Linked DNA regions of Geobacillus stearothermophilus ATCC 12980. The main gene of each other region encodes a partner of the protein of the gene in region 2 in a complex. Links are inferred from orthologs where the notes say so. Each region holds a gene or a part of one and is shown on either strand. Other genes may lie near its edges.

The links.
Region 1: the proteins of QSJ10_RS04930 (region 2) and QSJ10_RS05920 are in contact, whole or in part, in a crystal structure (PDB 6PRK), measured with the Bacillus subtilis proteins. The link is inferred for Geobacillus stearothermophilus ATCC 12980 from one-to-one orthologs.

Annotation. Positions count from the first base shown.
Region 1 is NZ_CP128494.1:1,101,640-1,106,136, reverse strand. What follows is about bases 1-2,927. They hold QSJ10_RS05920 (YlbF/YmcA family competence regulator), read right to left. Parts: upstream 1,717-2,927; coding sequence 1,285-1,716; downstream 1-1,284. Other genes in these bases: miaB (tRNA (N6-isopentenyl adenosine(37)-C2)-methylthiotransferase MiaB), read right to left, coding at 1,718-2,927; QSJ10_RS05925 (outer spore coat protein CotE), read right to left, coding at 513-1,061; mutS (DNA mismatch repair protein MutS), read right to left, coding at 1-416. In the rest of the region: more of miaB, read right to left, coding at 2,928-3,289; QSJ10_RS05910 (2-oxoacid:ferredoxin oxidoreductase subunit beta), read right to left, coding at 3,515-4,381; QSJ10_RS05905 (2-oxoacid:acceptor oxidoreductase subunit alpha), read right to left, coding at 4,348-4,497. UniProt on the Bacillus subtilis protein: May work together with YlbF to regulate community development.
Region 2 is NZ_CP128494.1:900,845-908,387, reverse strand. The notes cover bases 290-3,194. They hold QSJ10_RS04930 (YlbF/YmcA family competence regulator), read right to left. Parts: upstream 2,013-3,194; coding sequence 1,566-2,012; downstream 290-1,565. Other genes in these bases: QSJ10_RS04915 (YlbD family protein), read right to left, coding at 2,816-3,194; QSJ10_RS04920 (YlbE-like family protein), read right to left, coding at 2,570-2,803; QSJ10_RS04925 (hypothetical protein), read right to left, coding at 2,158-2,529; QSJ10_RS04935 (YlbG family protein), read right to left, coding at 1,279-1,548; QSJ10_RS04940 (DUF7147 family protein), read left to right, coding at 852-1,241. Also shown: more of rsmD, read right to left, coding at 1-289; more of QSJ10_RS04915, read right to left, coding at 3,195-3,199; QSJ10_RS04910 (CAP domain-containing protein), read right to left, coding at 3,281-4,288; QSJ10_RS04905 (CBS domain-containing protein), read right to left, coding at 4,414-4,839; QSJ10_RS04900 (YugN family protein), read left to right, coding at 5,015-5,374; QSJ10_RS04895 (Asp23/Gls24 family envelope stress response protein), read right to left, coding at 5,411-5,704; QSJ10_RS04890 (DUF420 domain-containing protein), read right to left, coding at 5,781-6,236; cytochrome c oxidase assembly factor CtaG, read right to left, coding at 6,286-7,188; ctaF (cytochrome c oxidase subunit IVB), read right to left, coding at 7,290-7,543. UniProt on the Bacillus subtilis protein: Regulates sporulation prior to stage II. Positively controls the competence regulator ComK at a post-transcriptional level. May modulate the translation, stability or activity of ComS. May work together with YmcA to regulate community development.

The sequences.
Region 1 (4,497 bases), 200 kb from region 2 along the record:
AATCCGTATGTACCATCAGCAAACGGCGTGAGCGCCGCCAAGTAGTGGTTTTCCTTCTCGGTGAGCCCTTTGCCTTCCATGAGCGTCCCTGGGGTGATGAGCTGCACCACTTCGCGGCGAACGACGCCTTTGGCCGTTTTCGGGTCTTCGACTTGTTCGCAAATGGCGACTTTATATCCCTTTTCGATTAACTGTTCAATATATCCTTGCGCCGAATGGTACGGCACCCCGCACATCGGCACCCGTTCATCGCCGCCGTCGCGGCTTGTTAATGTAATTTCCAGCTCTTGCGCCGCCTTGATGGCGTCGTCAAAAAACAGTTCGTAAAAATCGCCAAGCCGGAAAAATAAAAACGCGTCCGGATATTGCGCTTTAATGTGCAAATATTGCTGGATCATCGGTGTGTACGATGGCATCGCTTCTCCCCAACCTTTTCGGCCCGAAGGCTCGTTGATTGCGCTACTATTATAACAAGCGGCAAAAGAAAAAACTAGGAAAGAAATTTCCTAGTTTTATTCTTCTTCGCCAAGCAGCAAATCTGGGCTTAAATCTTCTAATTCTTCATCAAGGTCATCCTCGTCGCAAAAATCGTCGTCCTTGCCGCATCCTTCCGGATTGATGGCAACGCACACCTTCGTTTCGCCGATCACTTCGGCGACAAACTCCCGCTCAACATCGACAACGATTTTATTGCCGTTTGGCGAAATCGTGCATTCGAGGCAGTTCGGCTGCTGGATGACGCGGACAATGACATCGGTGTCATCGCTGATTAAATGATCTTTGTCGCGATATTTTAATTTGACGACGTCCGTATACGACACCGTTTCGGTGACGACTTCGGTTTTTGTATTGTGGTTGTACGAATACCAGACGTTGATGTCATAATGGCCGTGAATTTCGACCGTTTTATCGCATTTTTTCGCTTCATAACGGTGGTTGATGATCCAGCAGCCAAGAATGCTTGACGGGCGGTTCGGCGCCGTCACCGTATGGGTCGATTGTGTAAACTTGCGGCCTTTGCCAACAACGGCTTTCGTAATAATTTCTCTGTATTCAGACATCGAACGGAACCCTCCTCAAATGAATCTTCATTTCATCCTATGCGCCATCTCCGCTAATGTGCACAGCAAATGAATCATTATTCCGTATAGTTCATTGTATGCGCCTGCTCCGTTCGATGTGCCTTCTTTTTTGCCGCCAGGCAGCCGCCCGCGGTTTGGGGGAAGGGAGAGCGCGCCCATAAGAAAAAAAGCGCCCCGAAGGACGCTTTTGAGCCGCATGCCATTAATGGCAGCCGCCGTGCTTGTTGTAGCGAAGGGCAGCACCTGTTTCGCCGCGCAGCACATCGCCGCCCGTCGAAGCGAGAATTTCATCGGTCACCGTATTCGAAATCGTCGAGGCGACGAGCTGAAGCAGGTCGTTCACCTCAGCTTGCGACTGCTGGAACTCGCCCACGATCGGAATTTGTTCGAGCTGCTCGTAAATGGCGTCAATTTTGGCCTCGACCTGCTTGAGCGCCTCATGTTTGCCGTAGTGTTGCAAGTTGACGGCTTGTTTTTGCAGCGATTTTAGTTCGTTGATCAATGTGCGCACTTTTTCATTTTGGTGGATTTTTTCCTCCGCTCGTTTGAAAAAGTCGACTTCCTCGGTTTCGGCGATCATTTTCGCCAACTGCTTCGCCTGCGCCAGCACTTCATCCCGCGTATATTTCGCCATATCAGTTCACCTCGATCGCTTCATTCACGAATTCGCCCGTCAGCGTCCACGTTTTCGCTTCTGTAATGCGCACGTTGACCAATTGGCCAATGAGCGATTTGGGGCCGACGAAGTGGACGAGCTTGTTTTTGCGTGTGTAGCCGGCCAGCACGTCCGGGTTCGTTTTGCTTTCGCCTTCGACGAGCACTTCGACGACTTGGCCTTCGTATTGCTTCATTTTCTTGGCCGCGATTTCTTGAACAAGGTCGTTGAGCCGCTTGAGCCGCTCTTTTTTCACTTCCATCGGCACGTTGTCCTTCATGTTCGCCGCCGGCGTGCCTTCGCGCGGCGAGTAAATGAACGTATACGCTGAATCAAACTCCACTTCGCGGTAAAGCGACAGCGTTTCTTCAAACTGCTCGTCCGTCTCGTTCGGGAAGCCGACGATGATGTCCGTCGTCAACGCGACGTCCGGAATGGCGGCTTTAATTTTGCGGACGAGCTCCAAGTACTCCTCGCGCGTATATTTGCGGCCCATCATTTTTAAAATTTCTGTGCTGCCCGATTGCACCGGCAGATGGATATGCTCAACCAAGTTGCCGCGTTTGGCGAGCACTTCGATGAGCCGGTCGTCAAAGTCGCGCGGATGGCTCGTTGTGAAGCGGATGCGGGCAATGTCAATTTTGCGCAGCTCATCCATTAAATCGCCAAGGCCGTACTGGATGTCGGTGAAGTCTTTCCCGTAAGCGTTGACGTTTTGCCCAAGCAGCGTGATTTCTTTATAGCCTTGGGCGGCGAGCTGGCGCACTTCTTGGATGATGTCTTCCGGACGGCGGCTTCGCTCCTTGCCGCGCGTATACGGAACGATGCAATACGTGCAAAACTTGTCACAGCCGTACATAATATTGACCCATGCTTTAATGCGGCCTTTTCGCGCTTTCGGCAAGTTTTCGACAACGTCGCCTTCTTTCGACCACACCTCGACAACCATTTCTTTTGACATATATGCTTCATGCAAAATGTAAGGAAGTCGATGGATGTTGTGCGTGCCGAAAATCATATCAACATATTGGTATTGCTTTAAAATTTTATTAACGACCGCTTCTTCTTGCGACATACAGCCGCACACGCCAAGAAGCAAGTCCGGATTGGTCGTTTTGAGCGGCTTTAAGTAGCCGAGCTCGCCGAACACTTTGTTTTCCGCGTTTTCACGGATCGCGCACGTGTTGAGCAAAATGACGTTTGCCTCTTCCGGACGGTCGGTCGGCTCATAGCCGAGCGCCATGAAAATGCCGGCCATCACTTCCGTATCATGTTCGTTCATCTGGCAGCCGTATGTGCGGATGTAAAACTTCCGCCCGCGCCCCATGCCGCGGAACTCGTCCGGAATCGCAAAGTCTTTTACATATTGAATTTCCTCTTTGCCGCGCTTTTTCGCTTCTTTCAAATTCGGCGGCAAAAACACTTTCGTGAAATATTTCTCGTAGTCTTTCGTCGTTTTTTCCTTCAGCCGGTCCAAGGCGGATTTTCTGTCCGCTGGATGGCTTGCCGTCTCAATTTGCGCTGTTTGTTCCAACCGTTGTTTTTCGTTCATCGCAATCTCCTTTCCTCATTCGTAATAATGTAGATCGCAGGCGCTTTGTTGGCCGCCCGCCTTCCTCGCAAATTTCTTCCATCACACACTACCATAGTATAGCGTCAACCGTCATGAAACACAATGGGATTTATTCCGGATGTCCGGAACACGCTATGATAACAAAAAACGCCCGATGAGGCAAGCCCCCCATCGAGTGTGAATCACTTCCAATCTTTCTATATGTTACATAAACTCTGCTACAAGCTCGGCAAACTTTTCTTTGCTCAATTTCAAATCGGCTTCAGTAAGCGGTGTATCACGGTAGCCCGGGACGAGTTCTTGGTATGATTTTTGCTCTTTATTTTGGTAAATGAGCCCGGTGACAAGCCCGTCGTATTTCATCACCGTCTGCATCGCCATCGCCCGGTCGGACGGGTCGTACCCTTCAATGTCGCTCACTTTCACCAGCCGCTCTTTAAACCATTCGTACGTGTTGACTTTATTGTACGTGACGCACGGGCTGAAGACGTTAATGAGGGAAAATCCTTTATGTTTGATGCCTTCTTCAATTAAGCTTGTCAACTCTTTTAGGTCGCTTGAAAAGCTTTGCGCCACAAACGTCGCTCCGGCGCTTAACGCGATTTCAAGCGGCGACAACGCCGGCTCGATCGACCCTTGCGGCGTACTTTTCGTTTGAAACCCGGTGGCGCTGCGAGGCGATGTTTGGCCTTTTGTCAGCCCGTAAATTTGGTTGTCCATGACGATATACGTGATGTCAATGTTGCGGCGAATGGCATGAACCGTATGCCCCATGCCGATCGCAAACCCATCACCGTCGCCGCCGGCGGCGATGACCGTCAAGTTGCGGTTCGCCATTTTCACCCCTTGGGCGAGCGGCAAGGCGCGGCCGTGCGTGCCGTGAAACCCATAGGAATGAATGTAGCCGGAAATGCGGCCGGAGCAGCCGATCCCGGAAATGACCGCGAGTTCGTGCGGCTCCAAACCGAGGTTGGCAGCGGCGCGCTGAATGGCGGCCTGAACGGAAAAGTCGCCGCAGCCCGGACACCAGTTTGGCTTCACATCATTGCGGAAATCTTTAAAGGTGGCCATTGTGCTAACAACTCCTTGCATTTAGTATAGACATTGCCCGGCAAAAACGGATTGCCGTCAAATTTCAAGACGCTGGCGATTTTGTCCGCATGCCCGACATGCATTTTCAACAAGCT
Region 2 (7,543 bases):
TCAAGCGGCCGACTTCTTCCGGCAGCTCGACCTCAGCCAAATGTTCGGCAACGACAACGCCATCGTCCTCCAACAAATCGTGATTGTCGATAAACGATAACAGCGCCGGCCACTTTTTCTCCTTGTACGGAGGATCGAGAAAGATGACGGAAAAGCGCAGGCCTCGCTTCGCCACCGCCCTCAACGCCCGCTCGGCGTCGTTGCGGTAAATTTCCGCCCGGCGCTCAAGTCCACAGGCGGCAACGTTTTTTCGGACCGTCTGCACGGCCTTTCCGTCATGATCGACGAAAATGACGCGCTCAAGCCCGCGGCTAAGCGCTTCGATGCCCAAGCCGCCGCTTCCGGCGAACAAATCGAGGCCGATGCCGCCGGCGAAATACGGGCCGATCATATTAAAAACCGCTTCTTTCACCTTGTCGGTCGTCGGCCGCGTCGACAATCCTGGAACCGCTTGCAGATGCCGACCTTTGCATGTTCCGGAAATGACTCTCATTGCGTTCACCTAATTCGTTGTTTTCATGGTCGTCTTATCATGTTTATTATAGTCAAACTTGAGAATTTTTCATAGCCGCGTGTATAGAAATCAGAAAACCGTCCATAATGAGTAATGGCAACACCGTAGATGGCGTTGTTGCCAATGACGGAGAAGACTTACGTTTCCCCATAAGTTCTTCCTCCGGTTTCTCCTCTCCCTTTTCTTTTTCTTTCCGTTCCCTGTTCCGCCCCGCGCGGAGGCAAGGAATTGGAAAGGGCCTTGCGGATCGTTTGTCCGCAAGGTTTTTTTTTGATTGCAATTTCTGCAATGGGCCGGTAAAGTTATGAATGGACGATGATCGCAAGGAGGACCGTACATGATCCAGCGTTTTATCGAACTTGGCGAAGGCTATTCCGATATATATGAGCTGATGGAGCTGGCGCGCGCCAACCGCCACCGTTTATCCGGCTTTTTTGCTTTCCATACGGTGAAAAAAGGCCAGGCGGTCGTCTCCTTGGTTGTTGTGCTCCACCCAACCGACCCGGGCGACTTTCAACCGCTTTACATTTGCCGTGAAGGTGTTCCCGATCCCTCCGTCAAACCGAACAAACGGTACGATTTGTTTGCGGAAACCGCGAAAGAGCTTGGCTTTGGCGTCATCCATCTCGACGTCAAGCCGTCAACGATGTTCGCGGAACTCGACTTATATTATCAGCACTTAATCGGCATTATGCGAATGAACCGCTTCATCCCGCCGCTCCAATAGCCAAAAAAAGAGCAGGGCTAAGGCCCGCTCTTTTCTTTCATCCAAGCGGATACGGGGAGTCTTTCTCTTTCTCCCCTTTCGATTCAAACTCCAGCTTTAAAAACGGACGATACGACGGCTCAACGAGTTTGACGAACGGGAGCGCCGCCAGTTTTTTCATCACATGGTCGACTTGCTCCATGTCGCAGTACAGAACGGCATATTTCAGCCGCTTTGAAATATAGTGAATGTTGCCGAATTTGCGCAGCTGCTTCCCGTATTTCAATGAATGAAGCCAAACGATAATCCCTTGCCGTTTTGGAAACATAGTCCTTTCCCCTTTTTCTATGCTCGGCAGCCGCAGCCTCCGCCGGATCTGCAGCCGCCGGAACAGCCGGCTGACAGGAAGTACGGGTTCCCGGTCGGCACTTTGACATGTTCCGAGACAGCCTTGCCGATCAACACGCTAATGTCATCAAGCAGCTGTTGCAGCGCTTTTTCCGACTCTTTAAAGGCGGCCACCGTCTCATGCAAATCAAGCTCCCGTTTCGCCTCACGCACTTCTTTCATCACGTTGCGGTAATCGGGATGGTATTTGCCGAAGCGCTGCACCTCCTCATACCGCTCTTTCAGCTTGACGAAACGGGCGATCAGCTGCTGAGCGCGGCGGTCTTGTTTGAGCCGCCGAAACGCGCGGCGGTATTCATCCGCCACCTCCGACTCGACAACCATTTTCGCCAACGATTCTGCTTTATCCAAAATCTCGATGCGCTCGAGAGTAGCGATCCTCACAAATATAGCACCTCCATCTTTCATCATACCATGAATAAAAGGAAAATGGAAAGGGAGGAGATCATGAAGGAAAAGAAGAGCGCAAAAAAAGACTATCCGAAGGCAGAAAGAGACTCTGCCGGATAGCCTTGTCTCCTGTCGAGCTTTACGGGATCGTCACTTCAAATTCATGCATCATGCCGGTCATCTTTCCATCGTTATAGACGAGCTCAAGGCGGATCATATGCTTTCCGCTTGGCAGGCCGCGCACGATAAAGGCGGCCGTATACACTTCCGTCATTTTCTGTCCATTGAGATACACGTTGATATGGCCGCCCCCCTCTCCTTTGCGAAACGGAAATTGCGCGGCCAAACATTCCACGAGCACGTCATGCCCTTTCACTTCATATTTGACATGCCATGGGTGATTCGCTGTCGGCGCATGAACAGCGGCCGCTGCCGTCTCCGGCCGTCCGCCGGCATACGCCCATAACAGCACCACACACCCGAACCATACAAGCCATTTCGGCAAAGGCATCACTCCCTTTCAGAGCTAGTCTTTGCCGTTTGCCGCCAAATTAGTCGCGCAGCGCTTTAAACATTTGCCACATGAGAGAGGCCATCTGCAACGATTGGGAAATTTTTTCTACTTTATCGGGGATCGTCTGCCCGTAATGGCGCAAGGCGGCCAACTGGAGCGCCGACAGCTCGTGCGGACGGCGAGCGAGCAGCCGGTACCAGCGCGGCTGTTCACGAACAAACGCGCGCAACATCGGGTTTGCCTGCACATATTGCCATACATCTCTTCTCATTGCTACCACCCTTTAGTCTTGGCGAAACGAAAACGGATGCTCCTCTTTGTTGGGCCGTTGCGGACTGGCTCCTTGAAATTCAGACAGAATGCCCTGGATCGCAGCGAGGGCCTGTTGGACGCTTGCCAAGTGTTTTTGCACTTCTGCCGCGTCAAGCTGTCCAAGCATCGCCGCGAGCTTATCAAGCCATTTGCTTGCTCCCTTTTCCTCTCTTTTCTCCTTGCCGCCTGCGTCTCGGTACGGTTCCCATATGTCGTCATCCTCTCCGAACAAGTACCAGTCCTCATACACTTGCTTCCACGTCTTTTTGCCGCTGCGCACCTCTTGAATGAGTTTCGGGTGTTTTTTGACAAACTGTTTGAACTGTTCAACGGAAGGATGCAGAGGCTTGGCCATAACCGTTTTCATCCCTTTCATCCACTCATGCCTATCTGCCATATCATATCGCTCCCAGCAGGCAAAGGTGCGCCCAAATTTTCATAGCGGCGTCAGGAAATTTTGCGTATAATAATCGGCATAAACGCCGACGCCAAGGTGGGTAAATTCCGCATTCAGCATAATTTCCCGGTGCTTTTGGCTGTTCAGCCACCCAACCGTCGCCTCGACGCCATCTACTTGATGAGCGGCAATATTTTCCCCAGCGAGCTGAAATGAAACGCCCAAGGCGCCAAGCCGTTTGGATAAATCGCCGTATTGCGGCGATTCATGAGAGAAGAACTGGTGGTCATGCATATCCTGGCTATGCTTGGCGGCAGCCATGGCGGCTTTGCTGTCCCAGACAAGGGGGGGGAGCTCATGACGGCGGCGGATCAAGTTCGTCCAGTCAAAAATTTGCTTCGCATTGGCCGCATCGACCTGCCGCTGTTCTTTCTCTGACAACGGGGTAGCCGCGGGCAGGCGGCCGCGGTACACAAGCTCATACGGCCGCAGTTTCACAAACGTTTCTGCGTCCATGAGGCGAACAGCGGCCACACGGCCGGTAAACCGGTCGATGTACAGCTGGGCATACGCCTCTCCCACTTTAACGACCGGTCTTGAGGAATAATCTTGTTCCGACAGCTCAAACCGGTACGTCCCGCTGTTTAGTGTAATCTTAATGTTGGACAGGACGGGCATCGTTTGGAAAATCGTCTGCAGACGCTGGCCAATCGCAAACGGCTCGACGTTCACCTTTTCCCCGCCGACTAAAGCCGTGACGATTTTGCCGCCAAGCACCCCGATTTGGAAATACGATTCAGGGCGGCGGCTGTACACCCACCAATCGTAGCCATAAGCTGACGGATCAATTCGATCCGGCGCGCCGAACTGCTTTTCCGCCTCTTGCGCCGGCCGGCCGATCAACACAGCGACGCCGGCGGTTGCTTTCGGTTCTTTCAGCGTGTATCCATTTGTTTTGGGCTGCTCCGGAGGGCTTTGCGGCGGCGGACTCGGCACAAAATAGTAAAACCCGATCAATAAGAACAAAAAAAGAAAAAACCATTTCACACGGCAACTCCCGCTTTCTGCAACAATCTCCTTATTGCCATTATAGCCGTTTTTCACAGGCAAAAAAAAGGGGCGTCCAAAAAGACCGCCCTTCCCTTCAAGAAACAATGTCTGTCCGTATTCAGTCAATGGACGCGATGTTGTTCAGAAATCTCGCTAAGCGCACGGCCGGCGCTCTCATCCGAATAACGGTTCGTCGCCAAGTCGCCGAGGGCAACGATGCCGACTAAACGGCCGCCTTCAACGACCGGGAGACGGCGAATTTGATGGCGCGCCATGATGTCCGCCGCTTTTTGCACGGAATCGTCCGGCGACACCGTCACCAGCTCGCGGCTCATCACTTCGGTCACCGCCGTTGAACCCGGATGTTTTTCCGCGATGCCGCGCACGACTAAATCGCGGTCCGTAATCATTCCGACGAGGCGGCCTTGATCGACGATCGGAATGGCGCCAACATTAAATTCACGCATTTTTACAGCCACTTCATACATGTTGTCAAGCGGGGTGCAATATTGTACATCCGTCGACATGATGTCCCGAACCGTTTGCATTGTCCGTCTCTCCTTTCTGCTTTTATTGTGCATCCGGCAGCGAGAAAAAATGCAAGCAAAACAGAAACAATGGCAAACAATTCGTTGAAATGCAAACCGTTTTCGTACTATTATAAATGAGGGGACGATTTCCTTTTTGGCGCTTTACATACCTGCGTTGTTAGGAGGAAGAAACATGAAATTTGACAATAGCGGTCTTGAAAATCAAACGGTTGAACTGTCCCTCCTTGATGACATCATGGCGCGCCACGGTTTTGTACGCGCGGCGCAGTGGGATTACGAACGGGTCACATACGACCGGAAATACGTGATTAAAGAGGGAACATACTATTTGCGTGTTCAAGGGTACGCGATCGAAGGGGATGTCGACTCGCGCTATGCACTCATTAAACTGCTCACACCGATTTTAGGGAAACATTACTATCCGCATGGCGTTGAATATGGCGAAGATGAGCATTTTCCATCTTCCCTTGTCGGCCAATGCCAAAAAGTATTGGAGCAAGTCAAACGCGAAATTGAAAAGACGAAAGAGTAAAGAAAAAACGCATGAGAGCTCTTTTCTCATGCGTTTTTACGTCGCGACAAGCCGTTTGACCGTCACATCGACCGACTCGGCGCTGTATGGCGTCATCGCGGCGATCTCCTCAGCAATTTGCTGCTGCAGCTGCCGGCAAACCGCGAGTACCGACGCCCCATACCGGACGGATAGCTTCACGCTGATGCGGCAGCGGTCCTCTTGTGAAACAGCTACAAATATTTCGCAATCGTCCATTACAACGTCTTCCCATTCCCGCACACACATCATGACAATCGTCAACAGCGTCGCTTCTACGGCGCTCCGCTTCCGATGCCGGAACGTCTTCACCGCACTCCCCCCCCCCCGCAGCGTATGAGCTATTTTTGTTATGTTATGCGATCCGGCCGGCCGATGCCACTTGCCTCTAAAATCCGAGCACTGCTTTAATCAGCGAGGTCGTCTGCCCACCCGGGTACAGGACGTAAAGAAGCAAATACACGATGACCCCCGTCGAAGCGCTGCCGAACCAAATAATGCTCGTCACCGGCCCAAGCCGGCGATGGCGGGAGCGGCTGTCTTTCAGCCCCGTCCAGATCGTCACAAGGCCAAATACGGCTCCCACTGTCGCCAACATGATATGGAAAATAAGAAACACCGTATAATAGACTTTGACATTCTCCGGTCCGCCGAAGCTCGTATTGCCAATAAACAACGTCCGCGACATGTAAATGATAAAAAACAACAGCGCAAAGACGGCGGCGGCCAACATCACCTTTTTATGCGCTTCCGTCCGTTTGCGGCTGATCAAATACCAGCCGTAAGCAACAAGCAAAGCGCTGATCACGATGCAACTTGTGCTGATCGTCGGTAAAATCGCCATCCGTTCTCTCCCTTTCCTTTCAACTCATCCCCTTGCAGCCAACACCGGTTTACAATTTCGTCGGCCGCGGCTCCATACCCATGTTCGGTTCTTTTTCCCGCTCTTTCCGATACCATTCGCTGAAAACAACGAACAGCATGATCCCGTATACGATTTCTTGAATAATTTTCATCAATACCCCGCCGAGCTGTTGGTCATGAAACGGCGACATCGACAAGAACATTTGCGGGCCTGTCAAATCAAGCGACGCCAAAGTCCCTTGCGGCACGCAAAGCGCCAAAGAAGCCATCCATGCCTTCGGGTCGGTGTACGTCGCATAAAGCGGCGTGTCCGTAAAAATGATCAGCGCGCAAGCCGGCGTCAACAGCATACCATTGGCGAAAATGTAGCCCATTTTTTTCAATCCCGACAACGTTTGCCAATCAGGCAGCTTGTTGACAAGCGGCCACCACATGCAAAACGCGGCGACAAAAATGACCGTAGTGACGACAGCGTGCAAAATCATATTCATTTTAACGGTGTCAAAAATCATCGGCACATGGTAAAGCGAAAACAAGCCGTTAAACAGCAGTAGAGCGATGACCGGCTTCGTCAGCAGCTGAAACGGGCGGCGCACCGCGGCGAAACGGAAGAGGCGCTCATACAGCGGCGCCGGAATGCCTAAAATGAAACATTGCGGCACGATCAAATACAGCACCGCCATTTGCACCATATGAGCAGTAAACGATAAATGGCCGAGCAGATCAAGCGGCGAACCTTTGCATACGTAAAGGAGCGCGATGCCGACCAAAAAGTACGCCTTCTGTTTGCCCGGAACCGGATCATCAAGGCCAAAGCGCTGCCGCCATGGCCCGGTGATCCCAATGTACAGCAACGCAACCGCCGCTAACACAAGCAAAAAAAACGGACTCCAAAGGGCGACGGGGCCAAACATTTGCAGCGATTGAAACATACGAATCCCCTCCTGATTTGTCCTTTCCCATTATACTACACGACGCCGCGCCAAGGCTATTGAAAAAGGGGAAACCGGCGCAAAACCGATTCCCCCTTTTCTTACCACCAAATAACTGTTGTAAACGCCCAAACAAGTAGAAGCATAACCGCCACACCGCCGTAAATAAACATCGCCGGGAATTCGTGGCCTTTATGGCTCATATGCATGAAATAATAAAGCTGGAACGCCACTTGCACAGCGGCAAGCAACAAAATAAACGGAACGACAAACCAATGGGAAAACTCTTCGTAACCAACGGCGGCGAAGGCAATGAGCGTCAACAAAATCATCAAAACGAATGCAATCAGTTGAT